DNA from 2 places in the Streptomyces sp. NPDC006365 genome. Region 2 is predicted to be linked to the other one. Evidence: riboswitches for the same ligand, from Rfam matches in the RefSeq annotation. Region 2 holds a riboswitch; the other holds the start of a gene.
The links. A riboswitch is a leader RNA that binds a small molecule or an ion and turns the genes downstream of it on or off. The one in region 2 is predicted to bind cyclic di-AMP.
Positions count from the first base shown of each region.

Region 1: another riboswitch for cyclic di-AMP. It lies ahead of ACFYO0_RS23445 (transglycosylase family protein); the one in region 2 lies ahead of ACFYO0_RS22950 (NlpC/P60 family protein).

Region 1 is NZ_JBIAHS010000008.1:264,108-271,513, reverse strand. Features, by position in the region: gene ACFYO0_RS23460 (nucleoside triphosphate pyrophosphohydrolase) at 1-210, shown strand, start outside; gene ACFYO0_RS23455 (cytochrome P450) at 297-1,619, shown strand; gene ACFYO0_RS23450 (transglycosylase family protein) at 1,856-2,830, shown strand; cyclic di-AMP (ydaO/yuaA leader) riboswitch at 3,035-3,203, shown strand; gene ACFYO0_RS23445 (transglycosylase family protein) at 3,208-3,903, shown strand; gene eno (phosphopyruvate hydratase) at 4,172-5,458, shown strand; gene ACFYO0_RS23435 (septum formation initiator family protein) at 5,549-6,025, shown strand; gene ACFYO0_RS23430 (DUF501 domain-containing protein) at 6,038-6,706, shown strand; gene ACFYO0_RS23425 (exopolyphosphatase) at 6,703-7,406, shown strand, end outside.
Region 2 is NZ_JBIAHS010000008.1:144,879-152,284, reverse strand. Features, by position in the region: gene ACFYO0_RS22970 (L-histidine N(alpha)-methyltransferase) at 1-162, opposite strand, end outside; gene ACFYO0_RS22965 (PLP-dependent aminotransferase family protein) at 161-1,810, shown strand; gene ACFYO0_RS22960 (NlpC/P60 family protein) at 1,968-3,017, opposite strand; gene ACFYO0_RS22955 (hypothetical protein) at 3,443-3,796, shown strand; gene ACFYO0_RS22950 (NlpC/P60 family protein) at 3,890-5,044, opposite strand; cyclic di-AMP (ydaO/yuaA leader) riboswitch at 5,052-5,224, opposite strand; gene pcrA (DNA helicase PcrA) at 5,496-7,406, shown strand, end outside.

The DNA.
Region 1 (7,406 bases), 120 kb from region 2:
CTGGGCCAGCCCGGCCTGGCCCTGGCAGCGAAGCTGGCATCCCGAGTACGCACAGCGGGACTTGAGGTGCCGATACCGCAGGGCGAGGGCGTCGGTTACGAACTGCTGGCGATGGCGGCACGCGCCGAGGCGGACGGGGTGGACCCGGAGGCGGCGCTGCGGGCTGCCGCGCGGGCCTATCGGGATGCGATACGGGCGACGGAGGGCTGACGCGGCTGTGTGGCCGGGGCTGCTGCGACTGGGGTAGCTCCACCGTGGAGACACGTCGGCCAGGGCGGGCGGCTACGGTCAAAGGTATGCACGACCAGCCGCCTGCTCGGAGCGCCGCCCTCGCCGGCCCGCCCCCCGAACTCTTCACCTGGGAGTTCGCCACCGACCCCTACCCGGCGTACGCCTGGCTCCGTGAGCATGCCCCCGTGCACAAGACCCGACTCCCGAGTGGAGTCGAGGCCTGGCTGGTCACCAGGTACGCGGATGCCAAGCAGGCCCTCGCTGATCAGCGGCTCAGCAAGAACCCCGCTCACCACGACGAACCCGCCCACGCCAAGGGCAAGACCGGTATCCCCGGTGAGCGCAAGGCCGAGTTGATGACTCATCTGCTCAATATCGATCCGCCGGATCACACACGGCTCCGGCGGCTCGTGGCCAAGGCGTTCACCCCGCGCCGCGTGGCCGAATTCGCGCCGCGCGTACAGGAGCTGGCCGACCAGCTCATCGATCGGTTCGCGGACAGGGGCAGCGCCGATCTCATTCACGAGTTCGCCTTCCCGCTCCCCATCTACGCGATCTGCGATCTGCTCGGCGTCCCCCGCGAGGACCAGGACGACTTCCGGGACTGGGCCGGGATGATGATCCGGCACGGGGGAGGGCCGCGCGGCGGCGTCGCCCGGTCCGTGAAGAAGATGCGCGGCTATCTCGCCGAGCTCATCCACCGCAAGCGTGCAGCGCTCCCCGACGAAGCCACCCCCGGCGAAGACCTCATCTCCGGACTCATCCGCGCCTCCGATCACGGCGAGCACCTCACCGAGAACGAGGCCGCAGCCATGGCCTTCATCCTCCTGTTCGCCGGTTTCGAGACCACGGTCAATTTGGTGGGCAACGGCATGTATGCGCTGCTCACGCACCCCGAGCAGCGGTATCGGCTGCAGAAGTCCCTGGCAGCCGGAGAAACGGACCTCCTCGAAACCGGCGTCGAGGAACTGCTCCGGTACGACGGCCCCGTGGAGCTGGCCACCTGGCGGTTCGCGACGGAGGCGGTCACCATCGGCGGGCAGCACATCGCGGTCGGCGACCCCGTACTCGTCGTACTCGCCGCCGCCGACCGTGACCCCGAGCGGTTCGACGACTCCGACACCCTCGACCTCGGCAGACGCGACAACCAGCACCTCGGTTATGGGCACGGCATCCACTACTGCCTGGGCGCACCCCTCGCCCGGCTGGAAGGCCGGACCGCACTCGCGACGCTCCTCACCCGCCTCCCCGATCTGCAACTAGCAGTGAATTCAACAGATTTGCGGTGGCGTGGGGGACTCATCATGCGCGGCCTGCGGACGTTGCCCGTCAGCTTCACCCTCTCTTCGCCCGGTTTCAGTGCCGGCGAAGCCCGGACTCAAGACTGACGAACCCCCAGCTCAAAGCTGACGTACCCTCAAGTCCGTGATCTTCACGTGATCTGCGCTACATCTACTGGTGACAAGTGATCGGGTCCCACTAGGTTCACGCGAAAGCGAACCTCATCAGTCCCATGGGTCACACCCACGTCACACACTGTCGCGTGAAAGGCAATCGCATGCTCTCCGGGAACGGTCGACACCGTCGCCCCCGTCAGGCGCCGGCTCTCTTTGTGGCGGCAGGGGTGACCGGATCGGCCATCGCGATCCCCCTCCTCGCGGCGAGCAGCGCGAGTGCCGCCAGTGGTGCGACCTGGGACGCGGTCGCCGAGTGCGAGAGCGGCGGCTCGTGGAGCGCCAACTCCGGCAACGGGGAGTACGGCGGCCTCCAGATAGCCCAGGAGGAGTGGGAGCAGTACGGCGGTCTCGACTACGCGATGAGGGCCGACCTGGCCAGTCGCTCGCAGCAGATAGCCGTCGCCGAGAAGATCCTCGCGGACAAGGGTACGAGCCCCTGGGCGACCTGTGGACTGGTCGCGGGCCTGACGCAGAACTCCGACTCGGCCGACGTTGACACGGGCCTGGCGCAGGATTCGCCCACACCGACCTCCACTCCGCCCACCGAGGCGGACTCGGGATCGGGCTCCGATTCGGGGCGGACGTCAAGTGACCACTCCGCAAAGGATGAATCGTCCGACAGTTCCGACAGTTCCGACTCGTCCGGTACATCCGCTGATTCGGGATCGTCCGGTACGTCCGGGTCGTCCACCGACGGTTCGCAGGACTCCGGCAGCGATTCCACCGCCGAATCACCGAGCCCCGACAGCTCGCCCAGTCCATCCACGGGTGCGACGAATGAGGGCGAATCAGGCAACTCGGGTGAGAACGCCGACTCTTCGACCGGCGGGAGTGAGAGTACGAACACAGATCACGGCACCGGCCGTCACCGTGGCGGCAGCGCCGAAGAGGGTGCCGATGCCCCCCGTGTGGACGACTCCGCCGGCCGGCATGCCTCGCGCGCGGGCAGCGCCTCACGCGATGCGGCGGACGCTTCGGACGGCTCGTACACCGTCCGTTCCGGAGACAGCCTCTCGGCAATCGCCGACTCCCTTGACCTCCAAGGCGGATGGTCCGAGTTGTACTCCGCGAACAAGCACACTGTCGGCGCCGATCCGGACCTCATCCTCCCCGGTCAGCGCCTTGAACTCGGCGCAGAGTGAGTGGTGTGCAAGGTGCCGAACCGGGCCAAAAGTAGCGGCAGTTCGTGCCGGATGTCCGGTTTGGTGAAAGTGAGACATGGATCTCAAAGGCCCTGATCGTCTTTGAAATTCGGCGGATCGCATGTTTACGGTCGTGACCGCTCGCCACAGCGGGCCCCGACGGACGTCACGCCGAATCCTGCCAACGGCCGTACGGGAACAGTCGTCGCGTAAGCGCCGTAGGCAGGAGCGGGGGACCCAAGGTAAGTGCCGGGCCCGGTCGTCGAGACCAGGTGCGGCTTGGGGTGAAGTCGTGCGGAGCGATCCGCACGGCCGGGCAACTCACCAGGCCCGAACCCGACAGCTCACCTCGTAGGCGTCGGTGAGGGGATCTCTTCATGCTGCTTTCCGGCAAGGGCAAGCACCGTCGCCCGTCCAAGGCCACCCGCATAGCCACGCTCGCCGGTGTCACCGGTGCCGCCATCGCCGCCCCGCTGATGGTGTCGGGTACGGCTTCCGCTGCCACCGCCTCCGAGTGGGACGCCGTCGCCCAGTGCGAGTCGGGCGGCAACTGGTCCATCAACACCGGCAACGGCTACTACGGCGGCCTGCAGTTCTCCGCCTCCACCTGGGCCGGCTACGGCGGCACGAAGTACGCCGCCACCGCCGACCAGGCCAGCAAGGCCCAGCAGATCGAGATCGCCGAGAAGGTCCTCGCGGGTCAGGGCAAGGGTGCCTGGCCGGTCTGCGGCAAGGGTCTGTCGAGCGCCGCGTACACCGGCGGCGGCTCCTCGGGCTCCGGTGCCGCGCAGGAGAACACCCAGCAGTCCCAGCAGCAGAGCGCCCCGGCCCAGGAGGAGCGCGCTTCCCGCTCCGCGGACCGTCCGGCTGCCAAGAAGACCGTCACCACCCCGACCGGCAAGAAGGTCAAGAAGGGCGACGGCGAGTACAAGGTCGTCAAGGGTGACACCCTCAGCGAGATCGCCACGGAGAACGACGTCAAGGGCGGCTGGCAGAAGCTGTTCAAGCTGAACGACGACATCGTCGACAACGCGGACGTCATCTACCCGGGCCAGCAGCTGCACCTCAGCTGAACTGAGCCCCGGCTCAGCTGAAGCCCGGCCCCCAGAGCGGCCGAAGCTGAGCCCCCAGCAGTCCCGCCCCGGTGCGTCTTCCCCCGTACGCACCGGGGCGGGACTTTTTGTTCAGTTCGGAAACAATTCGCCTTCGGTTCGGCCCATAAGAGGGGTGGACGGCTGGCTGAGCGCCCGGAGCCGGTTAGGCTCGTCATCGCGGAGCCGCCGCGGCTTCGCGCTGTGCGGGCCCAGCGGCCCGCGTAATCGCGTCACATCCCAGAAGGAGATGCTCGTGCCGTCCATCGACGTCGTCGTAGCCCGGGAAATCCTGGACTCCCGAGGCAATCCCACGGTCGAGGTCGAGGTCGGCCTCGACGACGGCAGCACGGGTCGTGCCGCCGTTCCGTCCGGCGCCTCCACGGGCGCCTTCGAGGCTGTCGAACTCCGCGACGGAGACGCCAACCGCTACCTCGGCAAGGGTGTCGAGAAGGCCGTCCTCGCCGTCATCGAGCAGCTCGGCCCGGAGCTCGTCGGTTACGACGCCACCGAGCAGCGACTGATCGACCAGGCCATGATCGACCTGGACGCCACCGACAACAAGGGCTCGCTCGGAGCCAACGCCATCCTCGGCGTCTCCCTCGCCGTCGCGCACGCCGCCTCCGAGGCCAGCGACCTCCCGCTGTTCCGTTACCTGGGCGGGCCGAACGCGCACCTGCTGCCCGTACCGATGATGAACATCCTGAACGGCGGCTCGCACGCCGACTCGAACGTGGACATCCAGGAGTTCATGATCGCCCCCATCGGCGCGGAGTCCTTCTCCGAGGCGCTGCGCTGGGGCGCCGAGGTCTACCACACCCTCAAGAAGGTGCTGAAGACCAAGGGCCTGTCCACCGGCCTCGGCGACGAGGGCGGCTTCGCCCCGAACCTGGAGTCCAACCGCGCCGCCCTCGACCTCATCATCGAGGCCATCAAGGAGGCCGGCTACCAGCCCGGCGAGCAGGTCGCCCTGGCGCTCGACGTCGCCGCCTCCGAGTTCTACAAGGACGGCTCGTACCTCTTCGAGGGCAAGTCGCGCTCGGCCGCCGAGATGACGGAGTACTACGAGGAGCTCGTCGCCTCGTACCCGCTCGTCTCCATCGAGGACCCGCTGTTCGAGGACGACTGGGCTGGCTGGAAGGTCATCACCGACAAGATCGGTGACAAGGTCCAGATCGTCGGCGACGACCTCTTCGTCACCAACCCGGAGCGCCTCGCCCGCGGTATCGAGGAGGGCTCCGCCAACGCCCTGCTGGTCAAGGTCAACCAGATCGGCTCGCTGACCGAGACCCTGGACGCCGTGGAGCTGGCCCAGCGCAACGGCTTCAAGTGCATGATGTCCCACCGCTCGGGCGAGACCGAGGACGTCACCATCGCCGACCTCGCCGTCGCCACCAACTGTGGCCAGATCAAGACCGGCGCCCCGGCCCGCTCGGACCGCGTCGCCAAGTACAACCAGCTGCTGCGCATCGAGGAGATCCTCGACGACGCTGCGGTGTACGCGGGCCGTTCGGCCTTCCCCCGTTTCAAGGGCTGACCTGCACAGGCACCTCCTTGCCCACGTCCCCGTACGCGGTCCCGTACCGTGTGCGGGGACGTACGCGTGTATGAAGGGGAGGCGGGTGACATGGCCGGGAAGGACCGGGACCGGTTCTCCACCGCGACCAGGCTGCGACTGCTCGGCGAGCAGACGGCGGCGCGCGTCTACCGCTCCCAGACCAGGCGCCAGGCCCGCCGCTCCCGGCTGACCGGGAGGGCCGCGCTCCTCGCCCTCGTCCTGTGCACCCTGGTCGTCGCCCTCGCGTATCCGACCCGGCAGTACGTCTCCCAGCGCGCCGAGATCGCCGAACTCGAGCGGGAGCGGGAGCAGGCCCGTGAGAAGGTCGAGCAGCTGCGCGACCTCAAGGCACGCTGGCAGGACGACGCGTACGCCGAGCAGCGAATCCGCGAGCGCCTGCACTACGTGAAGCCGGGCGAAACCGGCTACATCGTGATCGATCCGAACGCGGCGAAGAAGTCGCGTACGACGCAAGGGGTGGCCGCCCGCCCCTGGTACGCCAATGTCTGGGACGGGGTCGACAAGGCCGACCGCGCCGACCAGTGAATGCTGAATGCGATGAGAAAGACGGCTATGGACACTCCCGCCCGCCGCCCGACCACCACCCCTCAGGGGCAGCGCTCCGCGCTGACGCTGTTTGATCTGCCTCCCACGCCGCGAACCGAGCCCACCGACGCGGACGTCGAGGCCTTCAAGCAGCAACTCGGGCGCCCGCCACGAGGTCTGCGCGCGATCGCGCACCGTTGCCCGTGCGGTCAGCCCGACGTGGTCGAGACGGCGCCGCGACTGCCGGACGGTACGCCGTTCCCGACGACGTACTACCTGACGTGCCCTCGGGCCGCCTCCGCGATCGGCACCCTCGAGGCGAACGGCGTAATGAAGGAGATGACGGAGCGGCTGGCCGCCGACCCCGACCTGGCCGCCGCGTACCGCGCCGCCCACGAGGACTACCTCGCCCGCCGCGACGCCATCGAGGTCCTGGAGGGCTTCCCCAGCGCGGGCGGCATGCCGGACCGGGTGAAGTGCCTGCACGTGCTCGTGGCCCACTCCCTGGCCGCGGGCCCCGGAGTGAACCCGCTGGGCGACGAGGCGCTCGCGATGCTGCCCGAGTGGTGGTGGAAGGGGCCGTGCGTGACACCGTCGCAGTCCCAGGAGGACATCGTGAAGGCCGGCGCCAACGGAGGAGAGTTCTTCAGTACTGAGGAAGGGGAAGGTGGCAAGAAGTGACACGCGTCGCCGCCGTCGACTGCGGTACGAACTCCATCCGCCTCCTCGTCGCCGATGCCGACCCGGCGACGGGTGAACTCGTCGACCTGGACCGGCGGATGACCATCGTCCGGCTCGGCCAGGGCGTCGACCGTACGGGCCGCCTCGCGCCCGAGGCGCTGGAGCGGACGTTCGCCGCCTGCAAGGAGTACGCGGCGATCATCAAGGAACACGGAGCGGAGCGCGTCCGCTTCGTGGCGACCTCCGCCTCCCGGGACGCCGAGAACCGCGACGACTTCGTGCGGGGCGTCCTGGACATCCTGGGCGTGGAGCCCGAGGTCATCACCGGTGACGAGGAGGCGGAGTTCTCCTTCACGGGCGCCACCAAGGAGCTGAGCGGCCGGGCGGACCTCGCCAAGCCCTACCTGGTCGTGGACATCGGAGGCGGCTCCACCGAGTTCGTCGTCGGCGACGACCACGTACGCGGCACACGCTCGGTCGACATCGGCTGCGTACGCATGACGGAACGCCACCTCCTGCACGACTCAGTGGTCGCCGATCCGCCGACTCCCGATCGGATCAGCGCCATTCGCGCCGACATCGAGGCGGCCCTCGACCTCGTCGGGCAGAGCGTCCCCCTGCGCGAGGCCCGCACGCTGGTCGGGCTCGCGGGTTCCGTCACCACGGTGTCGGCGATCGCGCAGAACCTCCCGGCGTACGA
Region 2 (7,406 bases):
CGTCTGGGCGCCCACTCCGCAGCCCACCTCCAGGACCTTGCTGCCCGCGGGGTAGGCAGTGCCGGCGTGGAGCAGTTGCGCCAGGGTGTCGGCCTGGTCGCCGAGGCGGCGGGTCTCGTGGGCGGAGTAGCCGTGGACGTAGTCGATGGGTGTGGTGGTCATGAGGCGAGCCTCGTCCGAGAATGGTTCGGTGGACAGGTCCAATGGGCATGCCGTTGAGGGAGCCAAAGATGTCCAGGACGGGGACGTGACTGCCGGTTCCGACTTCCTGCAGCTCGACATACGGGATGCGCCGCTCGGCGGGCGGGCCGACTGGCTTGCGGGGCAGTTGCGGCGTGCGATGGCCGACGGGCGGCTGCCGCTCGGGAGTCGGCTTCCCGCGACGCGTGTGCTCTCCGCGGAGTTGCGGGTGTCGCGCGGGGTGGTGACCGAGGCCTATCAGCGGCTGTCGGAGGACGGGCATGTGGAGGGACGGGGCCGAAACGGGACAGTGGTGGTGGCGGTGCCGGTGGGCGTGGCAGAGCCTGCGGCCGTGACAGTGGCTTCGGGCATGGCCGAGCCTGTGGGCGTGGTGGGTAGACGGGTGCGGAGAGCGCCAGTCGGCTTGGGCGCGGGTGTACGTCGCCTCCGGCCCAATCCTTCGCGCCAACCGCCTGACTCCGCCACTCTGTTCGGTCTTCCGCCGGGCGAGGACGTCTTCGACCTGATACGTGCCGCGCCCGCGCGGATCGATCTGTCGCCCGGAGTGCCGGATCTGGCGGCGTTTCCGCGGGCGGCCTGGTTGCGGGCCGAGCGGGAGGTACTGGGGGAGCTGGCGGCGGTCGGGTTCGGGTACGGGGATCCGCGGGGGACTGTGGAGTTGCGGCAGGCGGTCGCGCACTGGCTGGGGCGGAACCGGGGGATCAGGGTCGAGCCCGGTGAGGTGCTGATCGTCGCGGGGACCGCACAGGCGCTCGCGCTGATCGGCGGCGTGCTGCGGGAGGACGGGGTCGAGGAGCTCGCTGTGGAGGATCCCGGATCGCTCGGGATTCGACAGCATCTGGCGAACCAAGGACTTCGTACGCCGCCCGTGACGGTCGACGGCGAGGGCGTACTCGTATCCGAACTGGCCGAACCCGGCGACCGCCGGGCGGTCTTGCTGACCCCGGCTCATCAGTTCCCGACCGGGGTTGTGCTCGGGGGCGCGCGGCGCCGGGAGTTGCTGTGGTGGGTCGAGGGCGGCGGCCTGGTGGTCGAGGACGACTACGACGCCGAGCACCGTTACGACCGGTCACCCGTACCCGCGTTCCGGTCGATGGCGCCGGAGCGGGTCTGTTACCTGGGGAGCGTGTCGAAGCTGCTCGCGCCGGCGCTCCGTATGGGGTGGATGGTGGCCCCGCCGCGGTACCGGGACGCGTTGGTGTCGGCGAAGCGGTTCGCTGATCTGGGGAATGCGGTGTTGCCGCAGCTCGTGCTGGCCCGGTTGATGGAGTCGGGGGAGTTGGAGCGGCATCTGCGGCTGCTGCGGCAGCGCCATCGTCGTCGGCGGGACGCCATGATCAAGGCGATACAGGCGCATCTGCCGGGGGCGGTCGTGCACGGGGCCGCAGCTGGGCTGCATCTGCTGGTGACGTTCGAGGGGCTCGGTCTCGCCGACACCGACCTCACCGCAGCCGCACTGGCCCGCGGTGTCAAGGTGCACCCGCTGTCGTGGCACCGGCAGCGGCCGGAAGGTCCGCCGGGAGTGCTTCTGGGATACGCGGCGACTGCGACGACCGCGATTGAGGAAGGCGTGGCCACGGTGGGGGAGGCGCTGAGAGAGGTGGCATAGGCGGGCGCCCCTTCAGGGGCGCGGGGCTGTATCACTGTGCGGTTCCGCCGCGATGGGGTCCCCCCGCTCGAGCGAAGCCGAGAGTGGGGGAGCGACCAGCCACAACCGACCCGCACCGAGGTACTTCGGAGGGTAAGGGCGGCGGGGCGAGGCAACCTCACACCACCCTCGTGGCCCCCGCGAACGGCATCTCGTCGAGCGGAGCGAGCCGCACAGGCGCCGAAGGATTGGGCGCGTGGATCATCTGCCCGTTCCCCACGTAGAGCCCCACATGGCTGATGCTGGAGTAGAAGAACACCAGGTCCCCAGGCCGGAGGCCGGCGCGCGAGACCCGCTCCCCGGCGTCGATCTGGGCATACGTCGTCCGAGGCAGCGAGATCCCCGCGGAGCGGTACGCGGCCTGCATGAGGCCCGAGCAGTCGAAGGCATCGGGACCGGTGGCACCCCACACGTACGGGCTGCCGAGCTTCTCGTACGCGTACGAAATGGCGGCCGCCGCCCGGGAGTTGGGAGCCGCAGCGGTCGAGCCCGGGGCCGGCGGAGCGGAGCGTGAGGCGCGGGCCGTGGCGGCGTCGTCCGCGCCGATCCGTGCGCGCTGTTCGTCCGTCAGGCGGGACAGCAGCCGCCGGGCCTCGCCGAGCTTTCCCGTGACCGTCTTCTTGTGCCGGTTCAGCGCCGCTTGCTGGGACTTGAGCGAGGCCAGCTCGACATGGGCGGCCCCGCGCAACTGCTCGATCTCGCGCAGTTGGCCGCGTACGCGCGAAACGGTCGAGGCCTGCCGGCTGCCGGCGCGTTCGGCGAACGCGGCCTCATCCAGGTACTGATCGGGCTCCGAGGAGAGGAAGAGCCGCAGCGCGGGGTCCAGGCCTCCGTCCCGGTACTGCGCGGCAGCCACCGAACCCAGCGCGTCCCGCTCGGCGTTGAGCCGCTCCGTCCTGCGGGCGGCCTCGTCCTGGAGGGAGTCCACCCGCTCCTCCGCCTTGTCGGCCTTCTCCTTCGCCCCGTTGTACTTCTCGGTGGCGACCTCCGCTTCCTGGTACAACTTGTCGACCTTCGCCCGCACCTGATCCGGGGTCAACCGTGGCTCGGCGTGGCCCGCCCCGTCGAAGGAGGTGGCGCTCGCCGCGCCCGCGAGTGCGATCGTGAAGGCGGTGCGGGCCGTATTGCCCCCGAGTGAGCGCTGTCTTGGCTTGCGGTGCGCTGCCACCTGGACACACTTCCTTCCCGAACGGGCCGGTCACGCGTCCGGCGGCGGCCCGCACAGGGGGAGCGGGCCGCCGCCGGATCTTCTCGGCGGTGATGTCCGGCTGCCGCCCCTGGTCCGGACGGCGGTGGGGAGCCGGTCACCTGGGGAAGGACGCTAAGCCTGAGCGGGTCGGCCTGGTAACGCCATGTACGGAACTGACGGGACTGGGCCGCGAGATGACCGTGTACGACCGTGATCCCGGCCTGACGGCGCCGAGTTGACGCGAGGCGTTGACCGATGCAGCAGTCGTGGAGGCCCGGGCGGCTCGGCGGTGCTACGGGGCCCGCCAGCGCCCGTAGGCGTCCGTCAGGGCCTGTACGGGGATACGCCCGGCGGCGCGGGGTGGTGTGAGGCCGTGCACGAGCTCCCGGTTAGGCTCCGGCGTCATGGACGTACTCATCCATCTCTTCGTCGCCCTGCACATCATCGGTATCGCCGCACTCCTCGGCGGCTTCCTCACCCAGATGAAGGCGATGGGCGAGGGCACGGCCCGCTTCGGCCCCGCGATGCTCCACGGCGCGTTCACCATGCTCGTCACGGGTGTGATCCTGGTCGGCCTCAACCAGGCCGACGACCAGGCGGTCAATAACATCAAGATCGGCGTCAAGCTGGCGTTGCTGATCGTGATTCTGGGTCTCGTGTACGTGAAGCGGGACGAGGAGAAGGTGGACAAGGGCTTGTTCGGCCTGGTTGGCGGCCTGACCACCGCGAACATCTTCATCGCGGTGCTTTGGACCTGATGGCCTGAAGAGCCTCGGAAGCGGCCCCTTGAAGAGCCGCAAAACGGGCTCACGCGCGCGTGCACCCCGAAAAAGGGTCCACGCGCGCGTGCCTCACGCCGGACGGACCACGCTGTGGATCGGCATGTAGTAGATCGACTCCTCGCGGACATACGCACCCGGCTTCGGGGCGTGGATCATCATGCCGTCGCCGAGGTAGAGGCCGACGTGGCTGATGTCGTCGTAGAAGAAGACCAGGTCGCCGGGCTGGGCGCTGGCGACCGAGACCTGGGTGCCCACATTGACCTGGTCCCAGGTGGTGCGCGGGAGGGTGACGCCGGCGGCCTTCCAGGCGGCCTGGGTGAGGCCGGAGCAGTCGTAGGAGTCGGGTCCTGACGCGCCCCAGACATACGGCTTGCCGGTCTGGGCACGGGCGAAGGCGATCGCCTTCTCGCCCTTGGCGGTCGTGGTGCCCGCGGAGGTGCCCGTGCCGGTCGAGGTCTCCGCGCCGGTGGAGGGCGCGGGAGTCGGCTGGGCCTGCTGCTGCTGTTGGCGGAGCTGTTCCTCCGCGGCCTGCTGCCGCGCCAGCTCCTCCGCCTTGCGCTGGGCCTCCTCGCGCTTCTCCCGCTCGATCGCCGCGAGCCGTGCCTTTTCCTCGGTGGTCAGCCGCGAGAGCAACTGGCGCGCCTCGGCGAGTTTCCGCTGAACGTCCGCCTTGGACGACTTCAGGGTGTTCTCGGTCGTGGTGAGCGCCTGAAGGCTCTCGGAGGCCTCCTGACGCTTCTGCGTCATCTCGGACTGCTGCGTCGCATAGTCGTCGACGGCCTGCTGCTGGCGGCTGGTCAGCCGGTCCATCAGCTGGTTCTGGTCGAAGTAGTCCTGCGGGTTGTCCGCGAGCAGCAGGGACGCGGCGTCAGGGGCGGCGGCACCCGTACGGTACTGCGCGGCGGCGAACGTACCGAGCTCCTCGCGCGCCTCGTTGAGCTTCTGCGTGCGGGAGGCCACGTCGTCAAGGAGGTTGTCGACCTTCTTGCGCTGCTTGCCGGTCTTCTCCTTGGCGCCGTTGTACTTCTCGGTCGCCGTCTCCGCCTGCTGGTAGAGGTCGTCGACCTTCTTCTGGACTTCGTCGAGGCTGGGCTTCGGCTCCGCCGAGGGCGAAGCGTTCGCGGTCTGCGACAGGAGGGCCACCGAGGTGAGAGCGGCGGTGGCGAGGGCAGGGGTCCGTATGCCCTTGGGACTGGACGACCGCGCTTTGCGGTGTGGCGCCACGAAGGCGACTCCTTCCGTGCTCCGCCTACCGAGTTAGCTGTCGGGTTCGGGCGTGTGCTTCGGAAGGTTTGCCCTACGGCCCTTCTCCCCTGAGGGAGTTGGACCGATTCACCCCAAGGTCGGTGGGTCCCCGGCTCCGGGTGGCCCACAAGGGCGTACCGGACTCGGCGGGAGCCGCACGGCCCGGCGACGTTCGCCGGTGGGGGTCGAGCGGCCCACTGCGAAAGCTAACCAACTCGTGTGGCTCCTGTGAAGGTTGATGTGCGAATTGTCCGATACGTTTTCGTGACCTTAGCCTCAGGTGTCATGATCCGTCGCCGACCGTGACGGGGCGGTCCTGGAGAGTGAGAGGGATCCCGGCAGGCTCGCACCGGCAGAGCCGTCAGGTTTTGAGCGCAGCTTTTCAGGGCGGCCGCGAGGTGTCAGTGGGGGAGCCTAGACTCGGAGAGCGATGAGCAGCCTCTTTGATGACAGCTTCCTGGCGGACCTCAAACCCTCGCGGGACCGCGAGGAAGAGCCCCCGCCACCGCCCGAGGACGAGCACGTACCGGAGCAGGTTCCGGACGATCTGTTCGGCGGGAAGTTCGACGTGCCGCCGGACCGGGAGGCCTACTACCGCGATGGTGCCCCCCGTCCCCATGTGGACGCGGCCGCGCTTCTGGAGGGGCTGAACGACAACCAGCGCGCGGCGGTCGTGCACTCCGGCTCCCCCCTGCTCATCGTGGCCGGCGCCGGGTCCGGCAAGACCCGTGTGCTCACGCACCGGATCGCGTACCTGCTCGGCGAGCGGAAGGTGCACCCGGGTCAGATCCTCGCGATCACGTTCACCAACAAGGCCGCGGGCGAGATGAAGGAGCGCGTCGAGCACCTCGTCGGCCCGCGTGCGAACGCGATGTGGGTGATGACCTTCCACAGCGCGTGTGTACGGATTCTGCGGCGGGAGTCGAAGAAGCTCGGCTTCACGTCCTCGTTCTCGATCTACGACGCCGCCGACAGCAAGCGCCTCATGGCCCTGGTCTGCCGCGACCTGGACCTCGACCCGAAGCGCTTCCCGCCCAAGTCCTTCAGCGCCAAGATCTCGAACCTCAAGAACGAGCTGATCGACGAAGAGGATTTCGCGGCACAGGCCTCCGACGGCTTCGAGAAGACCCTCGCCCAGGCATACGCGCTCTACCAGTCGCGACTGCGCGAGGCGAACGCCCTCGACTTCGACGACCTGATCATGACGACGGTCAACCTCCTGCGTGCCTTCCCGGACGTCGCCGAGCACTACCGCCGCCGCTTCCGCCACGTCCTCGTGGACGAATACCAGGACACGAACCACGCCCAGTACGCCCTCGTACGGGAACTCGTCGGTACCTCCGAGCACCCCGTGGACGTACCCCCGAGCGAGCACGACGTGCCGCCCGCCGAGCTGTGCGTCGTCGGTGACGCCGACCAGTCCATCTACGCCTTCCGCGGCGCGACGATCCGCAACATCCTCCAGTTCGAGGAGGACTACCCGGACGCGACGACGATCCTCCTGGAGCAGAACTACCGCTCCACACAGACGATCCTGAGCGCCGCGAACGCGGTCATCGAGCGCAACGAAAGCCGCCGCCCCAAGAACCTGTGGACCAACGCGGGCGCGGGCGCGCGCATCACCGGCTACGTCGCCGACACGGAACACGACGAGGCGCAGTTCGTCGCCGACGAGATCGACCGGCTGACGGACGCCGGTGAGGCGAAGGCCGGCGACGTCGCCGTCTTCTACCGTACGAACGCCCAGTCCCGTGTCTTCGAAGAGGTCTTCATCCGCGTCGGCCTGCCCTACAAGGTCGTCGGCGGCGTCCGCTTCTACGAGCGCAAGGAAGTCCGGGACGTCCTCGCGTACTTGAGGGTGCTCGCCAACCCGGAGGACTCCGTACCGCTGAGGCGGATTCTCAACGTCCCCAAGCGGGGCATCGGAGACCGGGCCGAGGCGATGATCGACGCACTCGCCTCGCGGGAGAAGATCAGCTTCTCGCAGGCGCTGCGCCGCGTCGACGAGGCGTACGGCATGGCGGCCCGCTCCACGAACGCCGTCAAGCGGTTCAACACGCTGATGGAGGAGCTGCGGACCATCGTCGAGTCGGGCGCGGGCCCGGCCACGGTCCTGGAGGCCGTGCTCGAACGCACCGGCTATCTGGCCGAGTTGCAGGCCTCCACGGACCCGCAGGACGAGACCCGTATCGAGAACCTTCAGGAACTCGCCGCCGTGGCCCTGGAATTCGAGCAGGACGCCGGTGAGGGCGAGGCCGCGGGCGGCCTGTCGGACTTCCTGGAGCGGGTCGCGCTCGTCGCCGACTCCGACCAGATCCCGGACGAGGAGGAGGACGGCTCC